3 regions of the Geobacter sp. FeAm09 genome follow, and region 3 is predicted to be linked to each of the others. Evidence: riboswitches for the same ligand, from Rfam matches in the RefSeq annotation. Region 3 holds a riboswitch; each other region holds the start of a gene.
What was found. Region 3 has a riboswitch for S-adenosylmethionine ahead of FO488_RS16770 (homoserine O-acetyltransferase). Riboswitches for the same ligand answer to the same signal wherever they lie in the genome.

Region 1 (10,351 bases), 630 kb from region 3:
GCACCCAGCCGGCCCGCGAGGCGGCCAACATCATCGACCTGGACAGCAATCCGACCAAGCTCCTGGACATCGTCGAGGTGGGCAAACAGATCCTCATGACCCGCGGCAACCTGACCACCTTCAGCATCTCCAACGATGTGGCCAAGTACTTCGCCATCGTCCCGGCCATGCTGCTCACCATCTACCCCCAACTGGGACGGCTCAACGTCATGCACCTGGCCACCCCCTCCAGCGCCATCCTGTCGGCGGTCATCTTCAACGCCGTCATCATCCCGCTTTTGGTGCCGCTGGCCCTGAAGGGAACCAGGTTCCGCCCCCTGCCGGCCGAGAAGCTCCTGATCCACAACCTGCTGATCTACGGCGCGGGGGGGATCGTCGCGCCCTTTATCGGGATCAAGGCCATCGACATGGTTGTGGCGATGATTGTGTAGCCAAAGCCGCCCTCCCTCATTTAAGAGGAGAGGTGGTTACAAAAAAGGAGAAGACCCCATGAAAGAGCTGCGTCCCGCCATCATGACGCTCATACTGTTCACCGTCATCTGCGGCGGCATCTACCCGGCACTGGTCACCGGCATCGCCCGGGCCGTTTTCCCGAAGCAGGCCAACGGCAGCCTCATTGCCGGCAAAAACGGCGCAGAACTCGGTTCGGCCCTGATCGGCCAACCCTTTTCCGCTCCGCAGTACTTTTGGCCGCGCCCATCGGCAACCGCTGATTTCGGCTACAACCCCATGGCGTCGGGAGGTTCCAACGCGGGCCCCACCACCCCCGATTACCTGAAGACGGTCGGCGACAGGGTAAGGGCGCTGCGCGACACGGGCGTGGCCGGCCCGATTCCCGCCGACCTGGTGCAGGCCTCGGCCAGCGGGCTCGACCCCCATATCACGCTCGCGGCCGCAAAGCTCCAGATCCCGCGGGTAGCCAGGGCACGCGGCTTGGGGGAGGAAACCGTGGCCGAACTGCTTGCCCGGGCTGCCGAAGAGCGTCAACTGGGCTTCCTGGGGGAACCGCGGGTGAACGTGCTCATGCTGAATCTGGCGCTGGACAGGCTGGGTTCGTTGCCGGGATAGGGGCGCGATATGGCGTAACGGTGCGTATATGATGGGTCATACTGACGGCCTCGCCCACGGGGGGGCCGTTTTATTTTTGCGGAAAATGGTGGGGGTAAAACCCGTCAAACCGCAACTAACTTATGCATAAATAAGCATAATTGTTTGACATGATTTTTGAACAGGTATACAAATATGAAACTTTCGCCTGCTGCTGTCATGATGATTTCTACTCTAGGAGATAGTTATGTTCCTTCTTCCGAAAGGCAACCCTCTTTTTGAGAATCTGGCAGTCGGCACGCTGAAGCTGCCTGAAGTCATGTCGAAGCTGAGCACCGGCAATTTCACCGGGTATGCCAGCTTTGTTTTTCAGGAATCCACCATCATACTGGTGTTTGAGGCCGGCAAGGTAGTCAGCGCGCTGCACGAAGAAGCGAACGGCAACCGGGAAACCGGTTTCGAGGCCCTGTCGGCCCTGAGCCACCTGATGGTCGGCACCAGCGGCGGCGTCCTCAACGTCTACAAGCTCTCCAAAGACCTCACCATGTGCATCCATGCCCTGCTCCAGGGCGAGATCCTCTACAAGGCGCAGGAACTCAAGCTGATCGACATCAAGGGGCTCCTGGAAAGGATCGGCTCCGAGAAGATGAGCGGCTGCCTGCGGGTGTACACCGATGAACGTTCCGCCATCATCTTCTACAAGGACGGCGCCCCCCTGGGATTTTTCCACGACGGCTCCCAGGATATCGAAACCTCGTCCACCGAATCCCAGAAGATCGCCGGGCTGCCCGGCGCCAAGATCGATCTCTTCTCGACCCAGGGGAGTGAACACCTGAAGGGGCTGAACCTGCTGGAGGTCGTCAACATCCAGAACATCTGGGAAACCGCCGTTGCGCAGCAGCAATCCGAGATCGACAGGATCAATGCGGCCCGGGAAGAGCGGGAAAGAAAGAACATTGCCGGTAAACTTGCGGAGCTGGAAGAGCAGGTGAAGGCCATTGTCGTCGAATCGGTCGGCAGGGTCGGGCGGGGCATCGTCGATAAGGAGTTGAACGACCAGGGAGGCAACAGCTGCCTGCTCGACGAGACCAATGTGGTGAAATTCCTCGCCGGCGTCGAACGTTCGGCAAAGCTTCTTATCAGCGCAACCAGCCTCAAAGTCATGATGGAGCAGCTTTCCCGGACCATCACCGCGGCCAAATCGGAACATTGAACGACTTTTCATAGCGCAATCGGAGGCCAAGAATGGAACAATTCATCGAACTGCTCTCCCAGGTCAACACCTTCGAGCTCATCAGGACGATCTCCTGGGGCTTGGCCGGTGCCATAAGCTTTTACTTCAGTATCGGCAACGCCCGGGTGTGGACCAGCATTTCCATCGGCTTTTTTCTCATCTTCCTCGGTCAGGCCTATGCCATCAATCCCTGGGTAAACTACTACAAGCTTTCCGCGTTCCACAATATCGTCGGGACCGTGGCCATTGTGGTGATCACCCACGGCTTTCTGGAATACTATGTTTTTTGCCGCACCTTCGAGATTTCCGGCAAAAAGGTTGTCGTCTATCTTTTCTCGCTGCTGATCCTGGTCGCAGGGGGGGCCTTCCTGCTCGTCAACCCGACCCCCAGCCCCAACACCATCAGAAACTTCAAGATTGTCGAGAACGCCATCTGGGTGTTCCTCTCCATAATGAACCTGGAGCTGATCCGCAAGATCTACGTCGCCATCAAGGACTCCCCCATTTCAAAGGGCTTCATCGCCTTTGGCATCGTTTTCTTCCTGGTCTTCCTCTGGAGGGGGTCGGAGCTCTATCTGCAAATCTTCCAGTGGGATAAGGACTGGCAGGACATCATCGCCGTCATGACCGACGAGGTCTCGGATATCGACAACTTTGCCGGCCGGGTGCAGGTTTCGGTCCTCGTCAACAAGTATGCGGGCTTCCTCTCCAGCCTGTCGGTCGGGGGGACGTTCATCTATATCTACCGTTTGCTCAAATAGCCGAACTGCCGCGGGAACGCATGTTGCGCATTTTTCCAGGAGGATCACGCATGGTCTCAAGAATTGTCGCTGCATCACTGTTTCTGGCAACGTGTCTGTTCAGCCTGGCCGGTTGCGGCGAGAAAACGGTAACGGTCAGCGGCAGCACCAAGCTGGCCCAATCGGAAGCCTGTTTCAGCAACAACTGCCACCAAAACGCCGTCAGCCCCGGCACCGGCAAGAATATCGCCGAAGAGTGGAAACTTTCGGTCCATAACACCTCCAACGCCGCCGGCTGCGCCGACTGCCACGAGCCGGAGGCGGGACACCCCAACAGTTGCAGCCGTTGCCACGGCGGTACGCCGAGCGGCACCCCGGGCAGCGCGAACCACGTCAGCAGCAACCCCGATACGGACGGCAAATGCGACAAGTGCCACGCCAAGGCAAACGGGGTGTTCAATACCACCACCTACGACGCCGTCGCCCTGGATACGAAATTCAATCATTTCAGCAGCGGCAGACATGCCGTCTACGTTGCGGCCAACTACAAGTATTACTGCCGCAAATGCCATAATCCCCACGACACCACCACCGCCAGGACCATGCTTCGGCAGTGGGCCCGCTCCGCCATGGGGGGCACCACCCTCCCCAGCACCGTCGATTTCAAAACCCGCGGGAGCGCCCTGACGGCGAGTGCCAACTATGGCAACTTCTGCGTTCGCTGCCACACCTCCACCGGCTTCATCAACTTCGTGACGTCCGGTTTTACCAACGTACATGCTCTGCCCGACCTGGACGGCGTACGAAACGATTACCCCGTGAACGCGCGCTCCACCTATCAGGACACGACCCGTGAGCCCACCGCGGCCTGCGACACCTGCCACAGCGACGGCAGGGCCTATGACGGCAGCGCCTACAGCGGCAAGTTGCGCAGCGTGCCGGCAGCTTCGATCTGGTACATGTACTCGTCCCATCCCGCAGGCGCCCCCCTGATCCGGGCCGCCCTGAACATCGCCTATGACTCTCTCGGCAATTCGAACGTCTGCATGCCGTGCCACGCCGGGCGCGAAGTCGGGGAGATCATCAAAACCGCCGACAAGCTCGGCCTGTTCAACTACAACGGCACCAATCCGGCAGGCATCGCGCCCCACGATTTTGCCTCCGGGGCCAACCTGCAGGGCAGAAGCGGCTTCCAGTTCTTCAGCAGCTCCCGGTACACGGCCGGCACGGCTCACAGAAATGTCGGCGCCGGCCTGAACATGACGGCGCAAGGCGCCTGCATCGTCTGCCATATGGTCAATGATCGCCCCCACTACGCCCTGGCGGCGAGCTGGGGCAATTCCAGCACGGTCAGCAACTCCATCAAAAGCATGCCGAGCGAGCAGCAGGTCTGCAGCACATGCCATTACGCCGGTTCCGCGGTCGCGGACCCGAACCGGCGCACGGCGACGTTCATGAACGCCGAACGCGACAGCTACCGGGCCGCGGTACTGGTGCTCAACGCCCTGCTGAGAAGCTACGGCATCTATGGCGCCAGCCCCAGCCTGAGTCCCAACAACAACTGGAAGAAATTCGGCAACTATACCGTTGCGGCCTCCGGTTCCGGCAAAATCCGCGCCGGCGCCTACACCATGGGCGCCTACTTCAACTACAGCCTCTTTTTCAACGACCCGGCCGGATACACCCATAATCCCATCTATTCCAAGCAGCTCATCTACGACTCCATCGATTGGCTGGTGAACAACAACCAGAACTTTACCGCCGGCGCCAACCCCGGCACCGTCTATACGGCCGTCCACAACGCCGCCATGCCGGCATTGCCGCTTACCAGCAGCGGCATAACCTACTCGGGCCCCTACACCACCGACCAGGCCCTGAGTTTCATCTGCAAAAACTACGTCAGCGGCTCAGGCCTGTGCTACCGCTGGTAACGATCTGCCTTTAACCCACGAGGAGGAAGACACCACCATGACAAGAAAGCCGGCTTTGATTCTCTGCCTGATAGGATCGTGTCTTGTCCAACTGATTGTGGTCGCCCCGTCCCACGCCATCCCGGCGTTCAGCCGCGCCTACAAGGTGGAATGCAGCACCTGCCACACCATCTACCCCGAACTGAACGAGTACGGCGAGGCGTTCCTCAAAAACTCCTACGTCTATTTCGGCAAGGGACAGAAAGGGGCCAAGGCCAAGGAGGCCACCCCTCCCCCCGCCCCCGCTCCCGGGGCGACGACCCGGCCGGCCGGCGGTGCCCTGGAGGTGAAAGGGGAAGGCGACGCCGACAAATTGAGCAAACTGAAGGCCGGGGCCATGGGCGCCTCCGACGTCCCCACGCCCCAGCCGGCCCCGGAAGCGGCAGCACAGGCCGCCCCCCCTCGCCCCAGGGCGAGGCCAAGTCCGAAGGGCTCCTCCTGGCGGCCATCCCGGAACTGTTGCCCATATCCTTCACCGCCTCGGTGCACGCGACCTACGACCACAACGCCGTCAACGAACTCGACCTCTCGACGCGGGTCCTCAAGCTGAACGCCGGCGGCAACTTCCGGGAAAAGGCGGCCTTTTTCGCCACCTATGTGGCCTACAGCGAGAACACCAGCAACATCACGACTACCACGAGCGCCACGCCCAGCAACAACGGCACCAACATCAACGAGCTCTTCTTCATCTGGCGCCATGCCCTCGACACCCCCATCAACCTCAGGGTGGGGCGCATGCAGCCGAAGCTCGGGCTCTGGAAGTCCAACAACAAGCTCTCCACGACCAACTCCTTTGCCCCCTACGCCTACACGGTCGGCGTTTCGGAGTTCACGGTCCAGCAACCCCAGGACGCCCTGGAGGCCAATGCCGTCCTGGCAAACCGCTTCTTCATCGCCGGCGGGGTGGTGAACCGCAAGCAGCAGAACGCCAAAGAGGGCTACGGCCACATCTCCTACAAGTTCGGCGGGGCGGATTACCTGGCGAACGAACCGGAGGTGGACCTGGCCAAGGAGGAGAGCATCCTCGACTTCCTGACGGTCACCGTCGGCGCCTACGGCTACTACGGCAAGAACGGCACCCCGAACACCACGGCAGGCGTATCACCCATCCAGAACACCTACTACCGCAGCGGCCTGGACCTGGATATCCTCTACAAGCTCTTCAGGCTCAGGGTGGCCGGCGTCCTGGGCAAGGACGACAACGCCTGGCTGGCCACGACCCCGACCGAGGTAAAATCCTATGTTGCCGCAGTCGAGGGGGAGTACACCTTTCTCCAGAATCTCATCGGCGCCATGCGGTTCGAATATCAGGATGACGGGCGCGGCCTGGTGCGGCGCTTTATCCCGACCCTGGGATACGCCCCCCTGGAGAACGTCAAGGTCGCCCTGGAGTACAAACATGAGATCGCCTCTGCGTACAAATCGTCCCCGAGTTCGAGCGCCCAGGATTTCACCAATAAGATCGGAACCCTCGGGGTGACGTTCAGTTTCTGATGGATACGCCATGACCGGGTGGCCTTACCCCGTTTGGCCATACCAGCCGCCATAATCTCGTCTGAAGGAGTCTCACATGCGGAAACTCATCATACTGGTCACGCTCTTCACACTCGTCATCGCCTCGGTTGCCGACGCACGCATCAGGGTAAAGGGACGCGGGGACAAAATGAATTTCGATCCCGACAGCATCCCGGCCAACTTCAAGGCATCGTTCGACCTCATGACGCGGAAATGCGTCAAGTGCCATACCATGGAACGGACCGTCATTGCCGTGCAGACCGGAAGAGCCCCCATCACGGGCCAGCCCTTCGACCGGCAGGCGGTCAAGGCCTATGGCATCAAGATGCTGCGCAAACCCAATTCCAATATGAACAAACAGGAGATCAGGGATGTTGTCGTACTGTTGAATTTCCTGCTCGACGAGAACGCCAGGTAAGGGGAGCCGGCCATGCCGGCACATGGCCCGTTGTCGTCGCCTGCTTCCGACAGCCCCGCCCCTCCCGGTGCGGGGCTGTTTTTGTAGTATAATCGCCTTATTTTATTCTTGAAAATTCCGTTCCGATTATGCAGAGTAGGGTTTCATTCCCATGCCGTCGAACGGAATGAACGACTTCCCGCACGTGCGGCGGACAGGGCTGTGTGCCGGAAAACCGGGAAACGGCGCACCTTCCGCCATGCATGATCGATCCCACGGACAAAGGGGCGCGCAATGCCGCTGAAACAGGACCTGCTGGACGCTCTTCACATAAGCGAAGACGAATTGCTCAGGCATCTCATCCGTGATGTGGAGGAGGTTTTCTGCACCATGGTGGGCATGGAGGACCTGCTGCACCTGCCGCTCCAGGTCGCCCCGGAGACGCATTTCAAGGATTGCATCACGGCAATGGTGGGCTTTGCCGGTGTGTATAACGGCCTGGTGAGTCTGCATGTCCCCCGGAAGCTGGCGCTGGCCTTCACCTCAAGCATGCTCGGCATGGAGGTCACCGAACTGAACGACGATGTTCGCGACGCCTTGGGCGAAATCTCCAACATGATCGCCGGTTCCTTCAAACAGCATATCTCGCCGGGCGGGGCCGACATCAAGCTGTCGACGCCTTCGCTGGTCAGCGGCGAGGACTACTATGTCAACGCCGGCAACAATCTCGACACCCTGACCCTCCGCTTCGCGACCGACGAGGAGTGGTTCATGGTGGCGATCGTGCTCGAAAAGGAATAGGCACAGGCGGGCCGGGGCACGGCCCCGGGCCAAGGGTAATAACCCCCCGGTTCGCTATCCCTTTACCTCTTCCGTCAAAAATAATTATTGACAGGATTGGTGGCATACCGTAGGCTCAAGCCACAACAATTCTCACAAAAACCGCATACATTTCTTATCGAGAGCGACCGAGGGACTGGCCCGACGACGTCGCGGCAACCAACCTGCAAGGGTAAGGTGCCAATTCCAGCGAAACCACACGGTTTCGGGAGATAAGGAAGAGAAGCCCTCGAGGAATCCTCTTCCGCACCCCGGAAGGGGATTTTTATTTTGGGAGGTAGCAGATGAACATCAGTACGCAGGCGGTCCAGATCGGCCTGGAATGGGATACCAGGACCGGCGCGGTTTCGGTGCCCGTTTACCAGACCGCCACCTTCAGGCACCCGGGGCTCGGCCAGAGCACCGGCTATGATTACACCCGCTCGGGCAATCCGACCCGCCAGTCCCTGGAAGACGGCATGGCCCGCCTCGACAACGGAACACGCGCCTTTGCCTATGCCTCCGGCATGGCCGCCATCGCCAACCTGCTGTTGCTGTTCCGCTCGGGGGACCATCTGGTCGTCACCGAGGACCTGTACGGCGGCACCTGTCGCCTGTTCGACAAGGTGTTCAACCAGTTCGGGCTGACCTTCAGCTATGTGGATACGAGCGACGTGGAGGCGGTGCGGGCGGCGCTCACCCCCCGCACCAGGGCGGTGTTCGCCGAAGCGCTCACCAACCCCCTGCTGAAATTTGCCGATATCCCGGCCCTGTCCACCCTGTGCCGCAACCACGATCTGCTGCTCATCGTGGACAACACCTTTCTCACCCCGTACCTTCTGCGCCCCCTGGATCTGGGAGCCGATATCGCCGTCTACAGCGCTTCCAAATACCTGGCCGGCCACAACGACACCATCGCCGGCCTGGCGACGGTCAGGGACGCCGAACTGGCCGAGCGGGTCTACTACCACCAGAACGCTGCCGGCGCAATACTGGCCCCCCAGGACTCCTGGCTGGTGATGCGCGGCATCAAGACCCTGGGGGTCCGCCTGGACCGGCAGCAGGAAAACGCCGCCAAACTGGCCGGCTGGCTGAAAAATCACCCGGCCGTGGCCAAGGTCCACTACCCGGGCCTGGCGGAACATCCCGGCCATGCCCTGATGCAGCGAGACTCCCGCGGCTTCGGCGCCATGATCGCTTTCGAGGTCGCGAACCACGAGCTGGTGGAACAGGTGCTCCTGAAAACGCGCCTGATCTCCTTCGCGGAGAGCCTGGGCGGCGTGGAAAGCCTGATCACCTTTCCCGAGGTGCAGACCCACGCCGACATACCGCAGGAACTCCGGGCGCGGCTCGGCATCAACGATACCCTGCTGCGCCTGTCGGTCGGCATCGAGGACAGCAACGACCTGATCGCGGATTTGAACCAAGCCCTGGGGGCGTAAGGAGACGACCATGAAGTTTGCAACCCAACTCATCCACGGCGGCCAGACCGCCGATCCCCTGACCGGCGCGCTGGGCGTGCCCATCTACCAGACCTCCACCTATCGCCAGCAGTCGGTGGACCACTTCGGGAAATACGACTACGCCCGCTCCGACAACCCCACCCGCGAGGCGCTGGAAGTGGCCATCGCGGGCTTGGAAAAGGGGAGCCGGGCCTTTGCCTTTGCCTCCGGCATGGCGGCCATTTCCTCCACCCTGTTGATCTTCTCCCCCGGCGACCACCTGGTGGTGTGCGACGATGTCTACGGCGGCGCCTACCGGGTGCTGACCAGCATCTTCCAGCGCCTCGGCATCAGTTCCACCTTCGTGGACGCCACCAGCCTCGAGGCCATCGAGGCCGCCATCAGGCCGGAAACCAGGGGTATCTACCTGGAGAGCCCTTCCAACCCGTTGCTCAAGGTCACCGACCTGCGCAGGGTCGCGGCGCTGGCCCGGCCGCGGGGCATCATCACCCTGGTGGACAACACCTTCATGACCCCCTACCTGCAACGCCCCCTGGAATTGGGATGCGATATCGTCCTGCACAGCGGCACCAAGTTCCTGAACGGCCACAGCGACGTCATCTGCGGTTTCGCCGTCGTGGCCGATGGGGAGCTGGGCAATCGCATCCGCTTCATCCAGAACGCCTTCGGCGCCATCCTGGGACCCCAGGATTCCTTTCTGACCCTGCGAGGGCTCAAGACGCTCAAGGTCAGGATGGACCAGAGCCAGCGGAGCGCCGAAAAGATCGCGGCTTGGCTCCAGGCGCAGAAGACCGTCTTCAAGGTGCATTATCCCGGTCTCGCCGACCACCCCGGCCATGCCGTCAATGCCGCCCAGGCCGACGGCCCCGGCGCCGTCCTCTCCTTCGAGCTCGAATCCTACGAGCTCACCAAGCGACTGCTGGAGCACACGCAGTTTTCCGCCTTTGCCGTCAGCCTGGGAGGGGTGGAAAGCATCATCTCCTACCCGGCCAAGATGTCCCACGCGGCGGTCCCTCAAGAGGAACGGGAAAGGAAGGGGATCAAGGCCACCCTGATACGCCTCTCGGTCGGGCTGGAGGATGCCGACGACCTGATCGACGACCTCGGCCAGGTCATCGGGAGCTAGAAAACTCTTGCCCCGCCGGCAGTTTGGGGTTACACATCCC
Region 2 (10,351 bases), 650 kb from region 3:
CGGGTCGTAGGAAACGTTCTGCAGGGTGACGCCCGGCGCGGAGAAGGCGGGCAGGGCGGCGGCAAGGGTTAACGACAGTACGGAGACGATGGTGACGAGCTTTCGTGGGTGCATGACGGCGTTACCTCCTGTGTTTTGTCTATAGAATTTGTAGATATAAAGCCTAAAACAATACGCTGATGCTGCGTTAATCTTCAACCTTTTCCAGTTCCAGGACATAGTGGCCTTCATCCGTCTGCCGCAGTCCCAGAAGCTTGTGCCCTTCGGCCTTGAGGCTGCGCGGGACGTTCTTGACCGGTTCCCCGTCATCCAGGAGGATCTGGGCCGTTTCTCCGGCCGCAATGTCCTCCAGGGCCAGCTTGGCCTTGACGAAGTTCGTGGGACAACCCACGCCCCGCAGATCGATCACCTGCATGAGCATGCTCCTTTCATGATCGTATTCCCACCTGGGTCTCGATGACCTGGGGCGGTATGGTCGCTGTAACCGTATTTTCCGGGAACTGTTGCCGCAGATGGTCGAGCAGGGCCTGGGGGCCTTCCTTGATGATCACGTCCCCCAGCCTGATGCGGCCCAGGGCCTCGGCTTTTTCCTTGTACCACGCCAATACGGTCGAGATGAAATCCACGACCCGTTCCTCGGGGAGGAAGGTGGCGAACAGCGTGCCGACCAGGGGGTTGCGTCCCCACTTGCCGCCGATGCGCACCGTATAACCGCGGCGTTTCTCGCTCCAGGCGCTGGTGGGGCAGACCTTGACGCAGTCGCCGCACCAGATGCAGCGTTCGGCGTCGAAAACCGGCTTGTTGTCCTCGCCCATGGTGATCGCCTTGGGGACACAGTTCTTGGCACACAGACCGCAACTGATGCAGGCGTCCTTGTCCAGTTGGGGATAGATCGCACCCTGGAACCCCACATCGTTGGTGGCCGACTTGGGGCAGTCGAAGGGACAGCCGGCAAAGGCCACCTTGAACTTGTGATGGCCGGTGGCGGTGCCGAACAGCTTTTCATCCACCTCCAGGGCCGATTTCTGGGTGTCCACCAGGCCGTTGGGGTTGTACTCGCACCCGCCGCAGGCAACCGGGACGCGTACCCGTGCCCCGCAGGAGGCTACCTTCTGGGCCGCCTCGCCCAACTCCTCCACCACTACGTCGAAATCCCTGAAGTTGATGTTGATCAGCTCGATGGATTGCCGCACGGAAAGATGGACAAATTCGCCGCCGTATTTCTCTGCCACTTCCGCAATCTTTTTCAGGCGGGGAACCGACATCCTGCCGCCGGGAACCCGCAGGCGCACGGTGAACAGGTCCTTGCCCCGTTCCTTGATGAAGCCGCCTGACTTGAGATTGCTCAAATCAATCTTTGTGGGTTGTTGTGCCTTGGACATTGGTTGCTCTCCTGAAAAGTATGGTTTAAACCTATATTAAATACATAGACATTGTCAAGAATATTTTTTCATTTTTTATCGATTTGGTGTTAAATGGTTTCAAGCGGCTCGGGCTCTACGTTTCCGTCGTTGATCTTGTAGGATTTTACCACAGGTTCCCCGGGATTCGCCAGGGAGACGATGACGTGGGATACCTGCGGGGTGAGGGCCAGCCTGATGTCCTCCCGGGACGGACGGGCCGGCGTCTCGGGGTGGGAGTGGTAGATGGCCAGCATGGCAAGCCCCTTGGCCCGCAGATCCTTCACCACGCTGAACTGCTCCCGCGGTTCCATCATGAAATGCTCGTTGCTGGCGTCGGTGTTGGTCATGCGGTAGATGGCGGAGACGGTATCGTCCGCCCCGCCGAGAATCCCGCATACTTCCAGCGGGAATCCCTCCCGGGCATGGGCGATCAGGTCGTCATGGATGGAAACGGGGATTTTCAGCATGTTCAAACCTCGTAAGTTAAGAAAAACGATCAAAAACGGTCTCTCACAGAGCACACAGAGGCACGGAGGAATTCAAATGATAGAATCACAAATTGTTTCTCTGTGTCTCTGTGAGCTCGAGCGAACGCAGCGAGCGAGTGAGAGAACGAGTTCTTGCACTATCTAATTTTTTAAATCGCACACCGTCAACGCGTCCAATTCGTCCTGCACCTCGGTAATGGCCGGATGCTCGCCGCAGAGCGGGCAGGCCGGGTTGCGCTTCAGCGGAATCTCCCGGAACTTCATGCGCAGGGCGTTGTAGGTGAGGAGGCGGTTGGTCAGCAGCTCCCCCTTGCCCAGCAGGTACTTGATCGCCTCGGTGGCCTGGATGGTGCCCAGGACCCCCGGCAGCACGCCGATCACCCCGGCCTGGGAGCAGGTGGGGATGGCGTCCTTGGGGGGCGGCTCGGGGAAGATGCAGCGGTAGCAGGCCGATTCCCCCGGCCGCACCGTCATGGTCTGGCCGTCGAACTGCAGGATGCCGCCATGGGAGTAGGGGATGCCGGCAAGGACGCAGGCGTCGTTGATCAGGAACTTGGCGGCGAAGTTGTCGGTGCCGTCGATGACAAAGTCGTAGTCGCGGATGATGTCCGCAATGTTGGCGGCACTGATCCATTCCTTGTAGGCCCTGACCTGCAGGGCGGGGTTGATGGCCTGCATCTTTTCCCGGGCCGATTCCACCTTGGGCTTGCCCACATCGGGGGTGAAATGGATCACCTGGCGCTGCAGATTGGACAGGTCCACGTCGTCCGCATCGGCGATACCGATGGTTCCTATTCCCGCCGCCGCCAGATAGAGGGCGATGGGCGCCCCCAGGCCGCCGGCGCCGATGATCAGCACGCGGCCGTCGAAGAGCCGCTGCTGCCCCTTGCCCCCCACCTCTTTCAGCATGATGTGGCGGGAGTAGCGTTCGATCTGCTCGTCGGTCAGCATGGTTTAGCGCCCTCCGCCCATGAAATAGATGAATTCCAGCGCGTCGCCGCCCTGTACCGGTGTCTTCACGAAGGCGTCCCGTTCCAGGATTTCGCCGTTCAGTTCCACGGTGACGTACTGGCGTTGCGCCACGTCCAGTTCCTCCAGCAGCGATTCGACGGTGCGGGCCGGGTTTTCGGCGAGGGCGGTTTCTTTTCCGTTAATAGTGATGGTCATGTTACTCTCCAGTGTATCTCAATTTTAATAGATGTCTCGATGTCTAGATGGCGTCCAGGGCCTGGTTGAAATCCCCGATGATGTCCGCGCTGTCTTCGATGCCGACCGACACCCGGACCAGGTCCTCGCTCACCCCCATGAGCGCCTTGTCCGCCAGGGGATAGTCGGCGCAGATGGTGCTGGCGGGGTGGATCACCAGGGTCTTGGCGTCGCCGATGTTGGCCAGGTTTTTGGCCATGCGCAGGGCGTTGATGACGCGGAAGGCCGTTTCCTTGGTGCCGGTGCCGAAGGTCAAAAGCCCGCCGTAACGTCCGCCGTACAGGCGCGTGGCGACCTCGTGGCCGGGGGTGTTCTCCAGGCCGGGGTAGTTGACCCACGCCACCTTGGGGTGGGTCGAGAGGAAGCGCGCCAGGGCCAGGGCGTTGCTGCAGTGCCGCTCCATCCTGAGGGCCAGGGTCTGGACGCCCTCGGTCAGGAGGAAGGAGTTGAACGGCGCGGCGCAGGCCCCCACATCCTTGTGCACCAGCTTGCGGGCGCGGGCGGTGAAGGCGAATTGACGGTACTTTTTATGAAAAAGTTCAAAATGGGGAAAGCGGGTCGAATTCCAGTTGAAGACCCCGCGGTCGATGATGACGCCACCGATGGAGGTGCCGCTGCCGTTGATGTACTTGCTGGTGGAATGGATCACGATATCGGCCCCCAGTTTGGCGCCGTCGGCAAGATAGGGGGTGGTCACGGTGGCGTCCACGACCAGCGGCAGTCCCGCCTGATGTGCGATCGCGGCCAGTCCGGGGATGTCGGGCACATCCAGTTTGGGGTTGCCCACGGTTTCGACGAAGAGAAGCCGGGTCCGGTCGTTGATGGCGGCCTGGACCGATTCCTGATCCAGGGGATCGACGAAGCGGGCCGTGATGCCGAAGTTGGCGAGGGTATCCCGAAACAGGGAAAAAGTGCCACCGAACAGGGATGAGGAGGCCAGGATCTCGTCGCCGGCCCGGGCGATGGTCATGACCGTGGTGGTGATGGCCGCCATGCCGGAGGCGGTCGCCAGGGCTGCGCCGCCCCCTTCCAGCAGCGCCAGGCGCCGCTCGAGGGCCTCGGTGGTCGGGTTGCCCAGGCGGGTATAGACCTGGCCGGCCGCACGGCCGCGAAAGACATCTTCCAGGGCGTCGGCGCTCTCGTAGGCAAAGGAACTGGATTGCACGATGGGGACCGAGGTGGCGCCCGCCGGTCCCGGTTCCAGGCCGCCGTGCACGAGGAGCGAATCAAAGCGTAGTGGTGTATCCATGCGGTGTGTCTCCATAAAAAAATCCCATCCGGGGGGAGATGGGATGGGTATCACGAAGGATGGGCTTCGTAATCCCCACCTCATCTTCGCCCGTATCGGCAGGAATTAGCACCTGACGCCCCGTGCGGGCCGGTTGCTGTGGTTTCGTCGGGCCTTTCCCTCCACCACTCTCAATAAGGTCTGGGTACTGTTAAATTGTCTTGAATCAATCTTTACTAAACTACACATATTCTGTCAATAAATATTTGAGATAATTTTATCATATTGGTGATGTATTTTATTCGAATGAATGTGACACCTGGACGATTTTCAAGAACTATAGAATGTAATTATCTTATATTATTATATAAAATTGTAACTCATTTTAGTGATAAATTGTCCGGTGGCGGAGTCGTACCAAGCTTTTGGAGGGGGGAGGGGGCTGGGTTTTGCCGGATGCCGACACGACCAAAGGCCGGGGAATGGATTCCTTCGGCCTTTGGTCGTGTGGCGGGTATGTTGTGCGGGTTATTTGATTTTGATCAGGGTGAGGTTGCTGCCGTCGATTTTCAGGGCGTCCCCGTGGAATTTCAGATAAATCTCTTTTTTGAAGGGGTCGATGATCTTGATTCGGCCATCGTCCAGAACCATCCAGGTGAAAGGGGTCTTTCCCATGTTGTTCGTGGAGATCCCGGTGTGGTCATTCACGAATTCGGCGACAAAATCGAAGCCCTCGGCTTTCCAGGTGCCGTATATCTGGGACTCGGGCTTGCTGCACCCCGTTGCAATGGTAAGGCAGGTCAGCAATAACCAAATGAGCTTTTTCATTGCGAGGTCCCCGGGGGTTTCGATAGCGGAGCGGTGGCGCCCTGTGGGCGCTGGAACGAAAAATGGCCGGCCAGTTGGCCAGCCATTTTATGGTTTTTGTTGGTGGGCGCTACTGGGATTGAACCAGTGACCCCTGCCGTGTGAAGGCAGTGCTCTCCCGCTGAGCTAAGCGCCCGATTGTTCCCATTGAATAGCAGAGCGCGCGGTTTCTGTCAAGCCCCAGAATGAAAAATTGCGTAACTCCGGGGAAGGGGCGTGGGTAAGGGTGCGGTTCCAGATAGTTAATTTTACTTGTCATCCTCTGGGCGATTGTGCTATAAAATTTCGATTACAATTCACACGCCTCGGATAATAACCGGCGGTGTCCCTTGTGGCTTGCGGGGATTCAACGGGGCGGAGGAAAAACCAAAGGAGAAGAGTATGTCAAGCATCAGCATGAAGGAACTGCTGGAAGCCGGCGTCCATTTCGGCCACCAGACCAAACGCTGGAACCCCAAGATGAAACCCTACATCTTCGGGGCACGTAACGGAATCTACATCATCGACCTGCAGAAGACCGTCCGTTATTTCAAATCCGCTTACAACTTCGTAAAAGAATCGGTCGAAAACGGCAACACCGTGTTGTTCGTCGGCACCAAGAAGCAGGCCCAGGATTCGGTAGCCGAAGAGGCGACGCGTTGCGGCATGTTTTACGTCAATCAGCGCTGGCTGGGCGGCATGCTGACAAACTTCGCCACCGTCAAGCAGAGCATCGACCGCCTCAAGCGCCTCGACGCCATGTTCGAGGACGGCACCATCGACGCCTACACCAAGAAGGAATCCCTCCAGTTCGACAAGGAGCGTGAAAAGCTCCAGAAGATCCTGGGCGGCATCAAGGGGATGAGCAAGCTTCCCGGCCTGATGTTCGTCATCGACCCCAAGAACGAAGAAATCGCCGTTCAGGAAGCCAACAAACTGGGCATCCCCGTTGTGGCCATCGTCGATACCAACTGCGATCCCGATCCCATCGACCACGTCATCCCCGGCAACGACGACGCCATCCGCGCCATCCGCCTGCTGAGCTCCAAGATCGCCGACGCTTCCATCGAAGGGGCCCAGGCCCGTAGCGCCGCTCTCCAGGCCGACAGCGAAGGGGGCGAGGAATTCGCCGCCGAAGCGGTTGAAGACGTCGCCGGCGAGACCGCCGAATAAGGACTGATCCACACATTGATCCCCTGGAACGGGGAAGGAGGATATGATGGCTGTTACTGCTGCACAGATCAACGAATTGAGAAAATCGACCGGGGCCGGCATGCTCGACTGCAAGAAGGCCCTTGAGGAAAGTACCGGTGATTTCGAGAAGGCCGTGGATTACCTGCGCAAGAAGGGGCTGGCCGCTGCCGCGAAGAAGGCCGGCAGAGCCGCCACTGAAGGTGCCGTGGGCTGTTATATCCACGCCGGCGGCAAGATCGGCGTCATGGTCGAGATCAACTGCGAAACCGACTTCGTTGCCAAGAATGAAAACTTCCAGATCTTCGTGAAGGACATTGCCATGCATATCGCTGCCGCCTCGCCTACCTGCGTGCGCCGCGAGGAAGTGCCTGCCGACGTTCTGGAACGGGAGAAGGAAATCTACCGCGCCAAGGCCCGCGAAACCGGCAAGCCGGAAAATATCATCGAGAAGATCATCGAGGGTCAGGTCAACAAGTTCTACGCCGATGTCTGCCTGCTGGAGCAGGCGTACGTCAAGGACCCGGACAAGACCATCGAACAGTATCTCAACGAAACCATCGCCAAGATCGGCGAGAATATGTCCATTCGCCGCTTTACCAAGTACGTCCTCGGCGAAGGACTGGAAAAGAAGGAATCGGACTTTGCTGCCGAAGTGGCAGCAGCGGCCGGCATGTAGTCAGACGCCGAAGCCGGCCGTCATGGCCGGCTTTTTTTTATGCTCGCCGCCTTGTCATCATCGCACATCTGACGACTTCTACATACATCACATTCAGGACGGGAGCAGACCATATGAACAGGCCGTCATTTTCCAGAGTGCTCTTGAAGCTGTCCGGCGAATCGCTCGCCGGCGACCAGGGATACGGCATCGATCCGCTGACCATCAGCACCATCGCCCGGGAGATCAAAGAGGTTGTGGACTCGGGGGTCCAACTGGCGCTCGTGATCGGCGGCGGCAACATATTCCGCGGCCTGGCCGCCTCATCCAAGGGGATGGACCGTGCCAGCGCCGACTACATGGGCATGCTGGCCACCGTGATCAACTCCCTGGCCATGCAGGACGCCCTGGAGAAGGTGGGAGTTTCCACCCGGGTCCAGTCGGCCATCGCCATGCAGGAGGTGGCCGAGCCGTATATCCGGCGGCGGGCCATACGGCATCTTGAGAAGGGGCGGGTGGTGATCTTCGGCGCCGGCACCGGCAACCCGTACTTTACCACGGATACCGCAGCCAGCCTGCGGGCCATGGAAATCAACGCCCAGGTGATCCTCAAGGGGACCAAGGTGGACGGCGTCTACTCGGCCGATCCGAAGAAGGACGCCACGGCGGTCAAGCTGCCGAAACTGACCTATCTTGAAGTGCTCAAGATGGGGCTGCAGGTTATGGACGCCACCGCCACCTCACTCTGCATGGACAACAACCTGCCGATTATCGTATTCGATCTGACCACCGAGGGCAACATCACGAAGGTCATCTGCGGTGAAGAAATCGGAACCATCGTACAAGGAGAATAGACATATGCCAAAGGCCGTGATCGACGACATGAAGTCCCATATGGAAAAGACCGTCAGCGTTCTCAAGGGGGAATTCCAGAAGATCAGGACCGGTCGCGCCAGCACCGGCATTCTGGATGTGGTCAAGGTTGACTATTACGGCAACCCCTCCTCCATCAGCCAGGTGGCGACCCTGGCGGTGCCGGAGCCGCGCACCATCACCATCGCCCCCTGGGAGGCCAAGATGATCGGCCCCATCGAAAAGGCGATCCTCAACGCCAATATCGGCCTGACCCCCTCCAACGACGGCAAGATCATCCGTCTCAACCTGCCGCCGCTGACCGAGGAACGCCGCAAGGAAATCGTCAGGGATCTCAAGAAAAAGGCCGAAGAGGACAAGATCGCCCTGCGCAACATCCGCCGCGACGCCATGGACAAGCTGAAGAAGCTGGAGAAGGACAAGGCGGTCACGGAAGATGAACTGAAGAAGTATGAAAAGGATGTACAGGATATTACCAAGAGCTTCGAGACCAAGATCGACGAAGCGGTGGCCCATAAGGAAAAAGAGGTCATGGAAGTCTGATGGAGCCGCTCGAACCGGGCAAACTGCCCACGCACCTTGCCGTCATCATGGACGGCAACGGGCGGTGGGCCCAGCAGCGCATGCTCAAGCGCATCGTAGGCCACCAGCGCGGGGCCGAGACCATCAAAATGGTGGTGGAGCAGGCGTCCCTTCTGGGGATCAGGTATCTGACCCTGTTCGCCTTTTCCTCGGAAAACTGGTCGCGGCCCGCCATGGAGGTCAAGGCGCTGATGGCGCTGCTCAAGAAGTACATCCGCCAGGAAACGGCGCGCATGATGCGCAAGAACATCCGCTATAACGTCATCGGCAACCGCAGCGAACTACCCGACGACGTCAACGCCACCCTGGAGGACGCCATCCGCGAAACGTCCGGCAATACCGGCATGGTGCTGACCCTGGCGCTTTCCTACGGCGGCCGGCAGGAGATCAGCATGGCGGCGCGCCGGCTGGCCCGGGACGTGGCGGCCGGCACGGTCAGGCCGGACGACATTACCATGGAACTTTTCTCCGGTTATCTCGACACCGGTGGCCTGCCCGATCCGGATTTCCTGATCCGCACCAGCGGAGAAATGCGCATCAGCAACTTCCTCTTGTGGCAATTGGCCTACACCGAGCTGTATTTTACCGAAACCTACTGGCCCGACTTCACCATCAACGAGTTCCACAAGGCGCTGGCCGATTTCCAGTCCCGGGAGCGGCGTTTCGGCAAAACCAGCGACCAACTACTGAATAGGGGCTCCTTATTAAACGCCTGATCTCAGCGCTTATCCTCCTGCCGGTCCTGATCCTGACCATTCTCAAGGGCGGCCCGCTGTTGTTCGCCTGCCTGCTGGCCATCTTCGTCTTCATCGGCATTCACGAATTCTACCGCATGGCCCTGCCGGACAGGACCGTCGAGGTGTGGCCGGCGGCCGTCTGCGGCACGCTCCTCATTTTCGTCCCCTTTTTCGGCAACGACCGCCACCTCCTGGCAGGGGTCGCTTTCCTGTTCCTGGCCTTTGCCCTTCTGTTTCTCTTCCGCATCCGGGAGGTGGCCGATGCCGCGCGGGAGATCGCCCATGCCATGCTGGCGTTTCTCTACATCCCGTTCCTGCTGATGCATCTGGTCATGCTGCGCCAGACCCCCTACGGCATCCAGTGGCTCCTGGTGATCATGCTGATCGTCATGACCAACGATTCGGCGGCCTATTACACCGGCGGCGCCTTCGGCAAACACCGCCTCTACCCGCTGGTCAGCCCCAAGAAAAGCATCGAGGGGGCCCTGGGCGGGCTGGCCGGCAGCATTGGCGGCACCCTGATCGCCAAGTTCAGCTTTTTCCCCCAGCTGAGCTTTCGGGATGCCCTGGCGACGGCCCTGTTCATCGGAGCCCTCGGGCAGGCCGGCGACCTGTTCGAATCGCTCCTCAAGCGCAGTTTCGGGGTCAAGGATTCCGGGACCATCATCCCCGGCCACGGCGGCGTTCTGGACCGTCTGGACAGCATCATCTTCGCCGCGCCGGCCCTCTATTACTACGTCATCTATTTTTTCAAGGGATAGCTCTATGAAACATCTCACCATTCTCGGTTCAACCGGCTCCATCGGCGTCAGCACCCTGGAGATCGTCGCCGCGTACCCGGACCGTTTCCGCGTGGTTGCCATGACCGCCGGCCGCAATCTCGAACTGTTCGCCCGCCAGATCAAAGCGTTCTCGCCGCGCATCGCCGTTGTCGCCGCCCAGGAGGACGTCCCCCGGCTCAGGGAGATGTGTTCCGGGATTGCGGTTGAGATTCTGGGAGGCGTTGAAGGCCTGATCGCCGCCGCCGTCGCCGACGAAACGGAGATGGTGGTGGCCGCCATCGTCGGCGCCGCCGGTCTGGTTCCCACCGCCGCCGCCATCCGGGCCGGCAAGGACATCGCCCTGGCCAACAAGGAGAC
Region 3 (10,351 bases):
GAACGAGCCTTCGTCGGGGCCGTCATGCATGCGTCTGAACAGGTCGGCCCGATCTTTTTTGCCGACGAGGCCGGGGCTGGTCGCCGAATAAAGGATGATGCCCCGGTGGTCGACCAGGAGGATGGAGGAGCCGGGATAGGTGATGCTGTTTTTGAGCAGGTCCTTGTACTTTTCAAGGGCAATGGCGACCGTTGCCGCTCCGGTGACCCGCCCGGAGCCGTCTTTGACCGGGTAGCCGAAGCTGATGCTCGGTGTCTTGAGTTGGCTGTCGACCGCATATTCGCCCGAAGAGAGCCCCCCCGACGAGATCGCGTTCCGGGCATGCCGCCGATCGCCGTAAAGGGTGGGGCTTGTGGCGGGTATTGCCGACGCCCACAGGCTGCCGGAGAGGTCCTGCAAGCCGATGGTGCCGTATTGGGGATTCAATCTGATGATTTCGGCGAGCAGGGTGCTGGTCTCCGGCCCGCGGTGCCGCTGGACCGACGGCAGGTTGGTCAGGGTGATCAAGAGCTGCTCGACGCCCGCTACGAGGATGTTCTGGTTGTTGGCGATCTGGTTGGCAAGTCCGGCGGCCAGGACCCGTGCCTCTTCAATGTCATGGGCGCGGTCCCTGACGCTCGAATAGGCGATGATTCCGACGGGGACGACCGTCATCAGGACGATCAGGATGATGATGTGCTTTCGTATGGACATGGAGAACGGTTCACCTCTCCAACGGTGCAGGCTGCAAGCGGCTCGCCCGGGACCAAAATGGCAAACAAGAATATAGCAATCTTAAAACAAATGCTATAATAAGCAAGAAGTCCGGGGACCGGCCGGTGTGGGGCGGGCGTCGGGTTTGCGGCAGGCATTCCGGTGCCCCGTCCGGTTCGGCAGGGTGGCGGGGGGGGAGGTTCTTTATGAACGTGATCGTGGATTTGTGCATCGTGCCCATAGGGGTGGGCGTGTCGTTGTCCCCGTATGTGGCGGCCTGTGAAAAGGTTATTTCCCAGTCGGGCCTGAAAGCGGTGTTGCACGCCAACGGGACGAATATCGAAGGCGAGTGGGATGCGGTCTTCGCGGCGGTCAAACGGTGCCATGAGGTGGTGCACGGCATGGGCGCCCCCCGGATCTCCACGACCCTGCGGGTGGGGACGCGCACGGACCGGATCCAGACCATGGAGGATAAGGTGAAGAGCGTGCAGGGCAAGCTGGGAGGGGCGGCGGCAGATGTCTGACCGGCGGGGCGATGTCGCCAATATCGTGCTGATCGGCATGCCGGGGGCGGGTAAGAGCACGGTGGGCGTGATCCTCGCCAAGCTGGCCTCGCTGGACTTCATCGACACCGACGTCCTGATCCAGAGTTGCGAGCACCGCTCGCTCCAGAACATCATCGACTCCCAGGGGTATCTGGCCCTACGGGAGATCGAAGAACGCATCCTGCTCGGCCTGGAGTGCCGGGGGCACGTCATCGCCACGGGGGGAAGCGCCGTCTATAGCCGGGCCGCCATGGCGCATCTGGCCGAGAACGGGGTCGTCGTTTTCCTGGATGTTGACCTGCCCACCCTGGAGTCGCGGGCTCTGGACCTGGGGAGGAGGGGGATCGCGAAACACCCGGACCAGAGCTTTGCCGAACTCTTCGAAGAGCGCCGCAGGCTCTACCTGGCGTGCGCCGATGTGGTGATTGACTGCCACGGGCTTGGGCACGACATGGTTTGCACCACGATCCTCGGTACGCTGCACGTGCCGGGCTAAGAGGGGAAAGGGGATAGTGTCATGCCGATTCTTCGCCAGATCGCCCAACTGGGCCAGCCGGTCCTCCGCCAGGAAACCGCCCGTGTCGGCGATCCGGCCGATCCGCTCCTCCAGGCGCTGATCGAGGATATGCTGGCGACCATGACCGAGGCCAATGGTGTCGGCATCGCCGCTCCCCAGGTCTACGAGCCGTTGCGCCTCTTCATCGTGGCCTCCCGCCCCAATCCCCGCTACCCCCAGGCCCCGGCAATGGCGCCCACCGCCATGCTCGACCCGGAAATCATCTGGCAATCGGATGAGACCGAAGCGGGGTGGGAAGGGTGCCTCAGCGTGCCCGGCATCCGCGGCCTCGTGCCGCGCAGCCTGCGCATCGGCGTACGCTACCGGTCCCGCAGGGGCGAGGTGTGCGAAGAGGAGCTGTCCGGCTTTATCGCCCGCGTCTTCCAGCATGAATACGATCACATAAGCGGCCTGGTCTTCCTCGACCGGGTCGCAAACAATCGCGACCTGGTCAGCGAACGGGAGTACCTGCGGCTCGTCTCCGCCTGACGCGGATCGGCCATGGACTTCCAGACCCCCTTGAGGAGCATGACATGAAACAGCACCCACGCATCGTGTTGGCAGGGATGGCCCTTGTCCTGGCCATCTTCAGCCACATCCCGGCTTCGGCCGCCCCCAACGCGGGCGAATACCGGCTTTCCAGGGGGCAGACCATGTACGTGCCGGTCTACTCCAATGTCTTCAGCGGGCCGAAAGCGCTGCCTTTCAGCCTGGCGACCATGCTGAGCATCCGGAATGTGGATCTGCACAACCAGGTGCGGGTCACCGCCATAGACTACTACGACACCGGCGGCAAACTGCTCCGCTCGCACCTTGCCGCGCCGCTGACGCTGCCGCCGCTGGGATCGACGTACATCTACCTGGGGGAGCAGGATACGGCCGGTGGGTTCGGGGCCAGTTTCGTCGTCCGCTGGGACGCCCCCAAGGTCATCAACGCGCCCATCGTGGAATGCGTCATGATCGGCGCCAAATCCGGCCAGGGGATCTCCTTTGTCAGCCCGGGGCAGGTGATTAAGGAGAACACGCGCTGACGGCGGGTAGTAAAGAGATGATTTTTGCCGGCCGGGATGCTATAGTCCCTGCCCACAGGCAGGTTTGAATCCCATGCGGGGGACGCAGGCAATGACACAGCAGAAGATCTATCTGGTGGGGGCGGGCATCACGGGCTGGGAGGGTTTCGGCTCCAAGGCGCTGGAGATTGTCGCCAAATCCGAGGTGATGATCGGCCACGAGCGGCACCTGGACTGCTTTCCCGATTTTGCCGGCGAAAAGATGCCCTTCGGCGACCTCTCCGATATCCTGGATTTTCTGAAAAAGACCGAAAAGCGTGTGGCCATACTGGCCTCGGGCGATCCCACCTTCTTCGGCGTTTCCCGTTTCCTGCTGCGCAACCTGGCCAAGGAGCGCATCGAGATCTTCCCCAATGTCACCAGCATGCAGTACGCCTTTGCCCGCATCAAGGAACCGTGGGACGACTCCATCTTCGTGTCGGTGCACGGCCGCGGCCTGCAACCGGCGGTGGACAAGATCGTGGCCGCTGAAAAGGCGTGCGTGCTGACCGACAGGGTCAATACCCCGGCCGCCATCGCCGCCGAGCTTATCGAGCGGGGCGCCGAGGGGTACGAGGCGTGGCTGTGCGAGGATCTGGGACTGCCGGGCGAGAAGTTCACCAAGACCTCGGTGCGCGGCCTGCTGGAGTTGCCGTTGCAGCCTTCCGGCCTCAATATCCTGATCCTGATCCGGACCTACGCCCCGAATCTGATCCACTACCCCCTGATCGGCATCGACGATGAGGAGTTCCAGACCTCGAAGAAACTGATCACCAAACAGGAGGTGCGGGCCGTCACCCTGGCCAAGCTCCAGTTGCAGGACGACCTGGTGCTGTGGGACGTGGGGGCCGGCAGCGGCTCCGTTTCCATCGAGGCGTCCAACCTGATGCCCAATGGCCGCATCTTTGCCGTGGAGCAGAACGCCCAGTGCCTGGCCTTTATCCGGGAAAACCTGAAAAAGTTCACGACCCGCAACGTCAAGCTGGTGGAAGGGGAGGCGCCGGAGGTTCTGGATGAACTGCCGGACCCTGACCGGGTCTTCATCGGCGGGTCGGGAGGGCACCTGGAGGAGATCATCGTTACGGTGGACAGCCGTCTCAAGCCGGAAGGTCTGGTGGTGCTGAACGCCGTGACCCTGGATACCCTGACCAAGTCGGTGGAATTCCTGGAGGACCACGGCTTTACGACCGAGGCGGCCTGCGTCAATATCGCCAAGACCCGCAACCTGACCGAGTACAAGATGTTCGAGGCCCAGAACCCGGTCTACGTGATCACCGCCCGCAAGGGGAGCGAATAATGGCAACGATCTTTGCCGTCGGTGTCGGCCCCGGCGACCCCGAACTGCTGACCCGCAAGGCCGAGCGCGTCCTGCGCCAGGCGGACGTGATCCTGGCGCCGGTGTCCAACCCCTCCGAGGCCAGCGTCGCCCTGGCGACGATCCGTGGGTTTCTGGATGAAAGCCGCCAGGAGGTCATTGTGCACCAGTTCCCCATGACCTCGGACAAGGCCCGCTTGCTGCCCGCCTGGCAGGAGGCGGCCGCCCTGATCGCCGTCCGGGCCGAAGCCGGCAAGGATGTGGCCTTCGTGACCATCGGCGACCCCCTGTTCTATTCCACCTTTATCTATCTCCAGCGTATCCTGCGGGAGACCTGCCCCCATGTCCCCCTGGAGATCGTCCCCGGCATATCCAGTGTCAACGCTTCTGCGGCCGCGGCCGGCATACCCCTGGTGGAGGCCGATGAGAAAATGGCGGTGATCCCCGCCACCGCCGGCGTGGACAAGATCGCCGAGGCGTTGGCGCGGTTCGAAACGGTCGTGCTGCTCAAGGTGAAGCCGGTCTTCGGGGATATTCTGGAACTCATCCGCCAGACGGGCCGCGAACAGGGGACGGTCTTCGTAGAGCGGGTCGGGAGCGACCGCCAGAAGGTCCTGACCGATTTTGCCGAGATTGCCGCCCATGCCCCCGATTACCTGTCGCTGCTCATCATCAGATGTTCCTGCTGAAGCTTGCCGTCGCCAACCTCATCATCATAGCCTGCGTGCTGCTGGGCAGGCGCGTCCCGCCGCTGGGAGGGCTGATCGCCACCATGCCGCTCATCAGCCTGATCGTCCTGGCCTGGCTGGCCACGGACCGGCCGGGGGACGGAGCTCTCATCACCGGCTATCTCAAGGGGGTGTTGTGGGGCCTCGTGCCCACCGGCGTCTTTTTTGGGGCGGCATACCTGTGCCTGCGGAAAGGGATGGGGCTGCCGGCGGCACTGGGAGTGGGGGGCGTCCTCTGGCTGGGAGGGGCGTTCCTGCACCAATGGCTGCTGCGCTGAGAATGAGAATAATAACGCCTTTCCGAATACTGCCGGAAAGGCGTTGATGTTTCGGGCACGGCCCACTGGACGGGAAAGTTCCGGTTAAACCGTTACAACGTGCTCCCCTTGGCGGGGACGATCTCGTCGGTGGCCGGCGCGGCCGGTGCCGCAGGAGCAACGGGTGCAGCAGGAGCAACGGCGGCAGGCTGGCTTGCCGCTGCGGGTGTGGCGGGCTGTTCGGCCGGCTTGGGCTGTTCCGCGGGGCGGGGCACCGGCTTGCTGGCCGGCATCGTACCCTTCTTGTCGTCGTCCGAGTCGTATTTCAGCAGCGAGATGATATCCCCGAACTGCTTGCCGTAGACCTCCGATTCCTGGGTTTCCCGCAGCAACAGATCCTTTTGCCGCTGGTCCAGGGTGCGCCTGATGCCGTCGAGGGTCTTGAACTTCAGGTCCGCCTTGCTGGAAAAATTGGCTTCCGCCTCGCTGAAATCGGGGTACTGGAGGTTTATCAGGGGCGAGTACGACAGGAGCCGTCCGCGGAAGTTCGGGTATTCCCAGAGGATGGTGCCGTCGCCGTCCAGGATCTGCGCGGTCAGGATCAGGAAGTTAAAGTCGCTGGTCTGGGACGACAGCAGCGTCGTGGAATACACCTTCTCGTTCTGGGTGAGGCCGCTGACCACCAGCAGCATGACCGCATCCAGGTTGTTCTTTTTGAGATAGTCCCGCAGTTCGTCGGTTTTCCAGAAGTATTTGTTATACCGTATGGTGGCGTCGTCCCGTTTTTCGCTGCGGAAGAGGAGGTTGGCGAAGATGCGTTGCGGATCGCCGTCCAGAAGCGCCACGGTGTAGAAGTTGCCGGTCGCTTTCAGCTTGCGTACGAGTTGCTGCTCATACTTGCGGTTCATGTCGCCGAGCAGGGCAACGAGTTGCTCTTTCTCGGGGTGCCTGATGTCGGAGTTCACATCGACGATGATGGGCGCCACGCCGAGGACCTTCACCTTGGCGGCGAAATGTTCCGCGGGCACATTGAAATGGTTCTGGGCGCAGCCGAACATCACCGCCAGAAACGGCAACAGGAACAGGCGTTTCATACAACCTCCTCAGACGTGCTTGATCTTTCATGATTTCAGCACGTTTTATACCAGATGCCCCGCCCCTTTTCCAGCTAATTTGACGCCGCGGAGGGCGTTCGGTGAGAGGTTTTTCCGTCTTGCCGGCACCTCCCGGACAAGGGGAACGCCTCCTCTGTGCGCATCCCTCTCCCATCCCCGTACCGTGCCGTTCTGGGGCCGCATATTTGATTGACAATGTTCATGCCCTTCCATTATTCTGATTAGATAGACCTGCTTATCGAGAGTGGTGGAGGGAAAGGCCCTGTGAAGCCACAGCAACCGGCCAATGAGGCGTCAGGTGCTAATTCCTGCCGAAAGGCAAAGATGAGAGGTGCGCTGTAAACGCAGTGTTTCAGCCCCTTCTCATACCGTGTGAAGGGGTTTTCATGTCCGTCGGCATCGTCACGGAACAATCCAGAGCCTTCGAATCCGGCATCAGGCTGGACAGCGGGCGCATCCTTGCCCCGATCACCCTCGTGTACGAAACCTACGGCCGTCTCAACGAATCCCGTTCCAACGCCATCCTGGTGGGGCACGCCTGGACCGGCGACGCCCACTTGGCGGGCAAGCGCCGCGAAGAGGATGCCAAGCCGGGCTGGTGGGACGCCATCGTCGGGCCGGGCCGCCTGCTGGACACCGACCGTTATTTCGTGATCTGCTCCAATGTGATCGGTTCGTGCCACGGTTCCACCGGTCCCACATCCATTAACCCCAAAACCGGCAAACGCTACAACCTCACCTTTCCGGTCGTCACCGTGCGCGACATGGTGCGCGCCCAGAAACTGCTGATCGATGCCCTGGGCATCGAAAAGCTCTTCTGCGTCATGGGGGGGAGCATGGGGGGGATGCAGGCCCTGGAGTGGGTCACCCAGTATCCCGCAAACGTCGCCTCGGCCATCATGCTGGCGACGACGCCGCGCCCGTCCCCCCAGGCCATCTCCCTCAACGCCGTGGCCCGGTGGGCCATCTTCAACGACCCCACCTGGCGCAAGGGGGAGTACAAGCACAACCCGAAGGACGGTTTGGCCCTGGCCCGGGGCATCGGCCACATCACGTTCCTGTCGGACGAATCCATGAACGCCAAGTTCGGCCGGCGCTTCTCGGCCAAGGACGGCCAGTTCGATTTTTTCGGCCAGTTCGAGGTGGAGCGCTACCTGAATTACAACGGCTACAACTTCGTGGACCGCTTCGACGCCAATTCCTTCCTGTACCTGGCCAAGGCGCTGGACCTCTATGACGTGGCCCTGGGGTGCGAATCGCTGGCCGAGGCCTTTGCCCAGGTCGCGGCGCCGGTGCAGTTCTTCGCTTTCACCTCCGACTGGCTCTATCCCCCCTACCAGACCGAAGAGATGGTGGCGTGCCTGCGCGGGCTGGGGAAGCCGGTGGACTACCACCTGATCACCTCCGCATACGGTCACGACGCTTTCCTGCTGGAGCACGAAACCTTTGCCCCCCTGGTGCGGGAGTTCTTCGCCCGCGTGGAACGAGACGGGGGTCTTTGACGCTATGACGTTGGCGCTTGACGAATTCAAAAACAGAGGACTTCTCAGGAAGCTGCGGCATGGGGTCGGCCGGGCCGTTGCCGATTTTGGCCTGATCGAGGAGGGGGACCGGGTCGCCGTGGCGGTGTCGGGAGGGAAGGATTCCTATACCCTGTTGCTGCTGCTGGAGGAATTGCGGCGGCGCGCGCCCGTTTCATTCGAGATTGTGGCGGTGAACATCGATTCCGGGTATCCCGGCTACCGCACGGACGTCATCGAGCGGTTCCTGCGGGAGAACGGTTTCACCTACCGCATGGTGCCCACCGGGCATTACGCCCTTATTCAGGAAAAGCGCCGGCCCGGCTCATCCTACTGTTCCATCTGTGCGCGCTTCAAGCGTGGCGCCCTCTATACGGCAGCCCAGGAATTGGGCTGCAACAAGCTGGCCCTGGGGCACCATCAGGACGATTTCGTCGAGACGCTGTTGCTGAACCAGTTCTTTGTCGGCTCGCTCAAGTCCATGGCAGCCTCCATGCTGGCGGACAACGGCGAGACCGTGGTGATCAGGCCGCTGGTGTATCTGCCCGAGGAGGATATCATCCGCTTTTCCCGGGAAGCCGCCCTGCCGGTGGTCTGTTGCTGCTGCCCGGTCTGCGGCACCGCCGACCTGCAGCGCAAGCGGATGAAACGCCTTCTGAAGGAGTTGGAAAAGGATATCCCCCACGTCAAGAACAGCCTGTTGAAGGCAATTTCAAACGTACACCCCCGCCACCTTCTTGACCGGCGATTGCAGGCAGCCATCCCGGACCCGTGCGCGTCCCTCCCGCTTGACGGCACGGATGGGCACCAGGGCTGAAACTTCCTTCCGCAGGTCAAGCCACGCCACATATCCCCCATACGCCACCACGATCAATCCCAACAATACCATCGGTTCCATAAGACACCTCCGCTTCATTTGTGGAAACGATAGCACTGGTATGTGACAGAAAATGTCGCATGCCGAAAATGCGGTGATTTTGGGGGGAGCAGGATCGCCTGAGGGCGTTCCAAGGCATGATGGCGTGATAAGGAATTGCCGGCCGGTGTGAATGGCGAAACTCAGGTTGTTCAAAAATAGTCAGATCATCGCACCCGGAGAAGGCCCAGAGGATGGCGGCGAGATGGCTGCTTTTAACAACCTCTTAGGGCTCGCCGCGCTCGCCATCCCCGGAAAGCAGGACCATATCCACGCGGCGGTTCTTGGCGCGGTTTTCCGGCGTGGAGTTGTCCGTGACCGGGCGGAATTCCCCGTATCCGGTGGCGGAGATCTTTTCGGGCTCCGCATCGTAGTATTTGAGGAGGTACTTGAGGACATTGGTGGCGCGGGAGGCGGACAGCTCCCAGTTGGACGGGAACTGGGCGGTGCTGATGGGAATGTTGTCCGTATGCCCCTCAATCCGCAGGGGATTGTTGTACTGGGTCATGACCTCGGCGATGGTGTTGAGCAGTTCATAGGCGCTCTGCTTGATTTGGGCCTGGCCGGAATCGAAAAAACCGGCCTCCTTGAGGCTGACGATCAGGCCCCGCCGGGTAATGGTGAGGTTGACCTTGCTTTGGGCGCCCTGTTTGACCAGGTAGGCCTCGATGGAAGACTTGATCTGGCGGAAATCCTTCTCCTCGGCACGGGTGCGGGCCTGGCCGCTCCGCGCTCTCCCGGAGGGGGCAATGGACATCTCCGGCTTGATGGTCGGTATGACGCTGATCGGCTTGGACTGGATGACGTTGATCTTGGGGGCGGGCGCCCCGGCGGTGACCATGCCGAAGGACTGCTGCAGCGACTGCATGACCTCTTCGACCTTCTTCTTGTCGGTCTGGGACATGGCGTACAGGGTAACGAACACCGCGAACAGGAGGGTGATGAAGTCACCGTAGGAGACGAGCCAGCGCTCGTGGTTCGGATGTTTTTCGGGTTCTCGCTTTAGTGCCATGACAGGTTAGTGGGCGCCTACAAAGGCTTTGAGCTTCTGTTCGATGAAGTGCGGGTTTTCACCGTTCTGGATGGCGATCAGCCCTTCCAGGATCATGACCCGCCGCAACACCTCTTCCTTCATGCGGATCTTGAGCTTGGTGCCCATGGGGATGCAGACGATGTTGGCCACCATCAGGCCGTAGATCGTGGCGACAAAGGCCACGGCGATGCCGGCCCCCAGTTTGGAGGTGTCGGAAAGGTTGCTCATGACGTGAATCAGGCCGAGGACGGCGCCGATGATACCGATGGTCGGGGAGTAACCGCCGGCCGCTTCGAAGAACTCCGCACTATGTTTGGTGTGGTCTTCGTAGGACATGATGTCGGCTTCCAGGGTTTCCCGCAGTTTTTGCGGGTCGATGCCGTCGACCACCAGCGAGATCCCTTTCTTTATGAAGGGGTCCTTGGCCGACTGGGCCTCCTGCTCCAGCGAGATGAGACCGTTGCGCCGCGCCTTGGTGGCATAGTTGATGATGTCCTTGACGACCGCCTCATGGTCCACCTTGGGGGGGAGGAAGGCGTTTTTGACATCCTTGAAGGCCTTGATGATGGCGGGCAGCGGGAAGCTCACGAACGTGGCGCCAAAGGTGCCGCCAAGAACGATCAG

Region 1: another riboswitch for S-adenosylmethionine. It lies ahead of FO488_RS13730 (PLP-dependent aspartate aminotransferase family protein); the one in region 3 lies ahead of FO488_RS16770 (homoserine O-acetyltransferase).
Region 2: another riboswitch for S-adenosylmethionine. It lies ahead of FO488_RS13590 (O-acetylhomoserine aminocarboxypropyltransferase/cysteine synthase family protein); the one in region 3 lies ahead of FO488_RS16770 (homoserine O-acetyltransferase).

What each region holds. Positions count from the first base shown of each region.
Region 1 covers NZ_CP042466.1:2,922,916-2,933,266, forward strand. The annotation lists gene kdpB (potassium-transporting ATPase subunit KdpB) at 1-431, shown strand, start outside; gene kdpC (potassium-transporting ATPase subunit KdpC) at 490-1,068, shown strand; gene FO488_RS13695 (DUF2226 domain-containing protein) at 1,295-2,260, shown strand; gene FO488_RS13700 (hypothetical protein) at 2,293-3,042, shown strand; gene FO488_RS13705 (hypothetical protein) at 3,093-4,952, shown strand; gene FO488_RS20110 (hypothetical protein) at 4,990-5,541, shown strand; gene FO488_RS13715 (hypothetical protein) at 5,451-6,485, shown strand; gene FO488_RS13720 (cytochrome C) at 6,562-6,924, shown strand; gene FO488_RS13725 (chemotaxis protein CheX) at 7,198-7,704, shown strand; SAM riboswitch class I at 7,856-7,962, shown strand; gene FO488_RS13730 (PLP-dependent aspartate aminotransferase family protein) at 8,028-9,164, shown strand; gene FO488_RS13735 (PLP-dependent aspartate aminotransferase family protein) at 9,175-10,311, shown strand.
Region 2 covers NZ_CP042466.1:2,896,190-2,906,540, reverse strand. The annotation lists gene FO488_RS13620 (sulfate ABC transporter substrate-binding protein) at 1-114, opposite strand, end outside; gene FO488_RS13615 (sulfurtransferase TusA family protein) at 188-415, opposite strand; gene FO488_RS13610 (4Fe-4S dicluster domain-containing protein) at 429-1,382, opposite strand; gene FO488_RS13605 (M67 family metallopeptidase) at 1,472-1,870, opposite strand; gene FO488_RS13600 (molybdopterin-synthase adenylyltransferase MoeB) at 2,033-2,842, opposite strand; gene thiS (sulfur carrier protein ThiS) at 2,846-3,058, opposite strand; gene FO488_RS13590 (O-acetylhomoserine aminocarboxypropyltransferase/cysteine synthase family protein) at 3,102-4,346, opposite strand; SAM riboswitch class I at 4,424-4,526, opposite strand; gene FO488_RS13585 (hypothetical protein) at 4,854-5,153, opposite strand; tRNA gene FO488_RS13580 (tRNA-Val) at 5,254-5,328, opposite strand; gene rpsB (30S ribosomal protein S2) at 5,574-6,344, shown strand; gene tsf (translation elongation factor Ts) at 6,391-7,041, shown strand; gene pyrH (UMP kinase) at 7,155-7,874, shown strand; gene frr (ribosome recycling factor) at 7,879-8,436, shown strand; gene FO488_RS13555 (isoprenyl transferase) at 8,436-9,191, shown strand; gene FO488_RS13550 (phosphatidate cytidylyltransferase) at 9,179-9,973, shown strand; gene FO488_RS13545 (1-deoxy-D-xylulose-5-phosphate reductoisomerase) at 9,978-10,351, shown strand, end outside.
Region 3 covers NZ_CP042466.1:3,548,827-3,559,177, reverse strand. The annotation lists gene FO488_RS16815 (ATP-binding protein) at 1-693, opposite strand, end outside; gene FO488_RS16810 (MTH1187 family thiamine-binding protein) at 900-1,217, shown strand; gene FO488_RS16805 (shikimate kinase) at 1,210-1,734, shown strand; gene def (peptide deformylase) at 1,756-2,283, shown strand; gene FO488_RS16795 (DUF3124 domain-containing protein) at 2,328-2,825, shown strand; gene cbiE (precorrin-6y C5,15-methyltransferase (decarboxylating) subunit CbiE) at 2,917-4,140, shown strand; gene cobI (precorrin-2 C(20)-methyltransferase) at 4,140-4,847, shown strand; gene FO488_RS16780 (DUF3147 family protein) at 4,835-5,164, shown strand; gene FO488_RS16775 (hypothetical protein) at 5,257-6,237, opposite strand; SAM riboswitch class I at 6,491-6,589, shown strand; gene FO488_RS16770 (homoserine O-acetyltransferase) at 6,645-7,760, shown strand; gene ttcA (tRNA 2-thiocytidine(32) synthetase TtcA) at 7,765-8,595, shown strand; gene FO488_RS16760 (OmpA family protein) at 8,921-9,706, opposite strand; gene FO488_RS16755 (flagellar motor protein) at 9,713-10,351, opposite strand, start outside.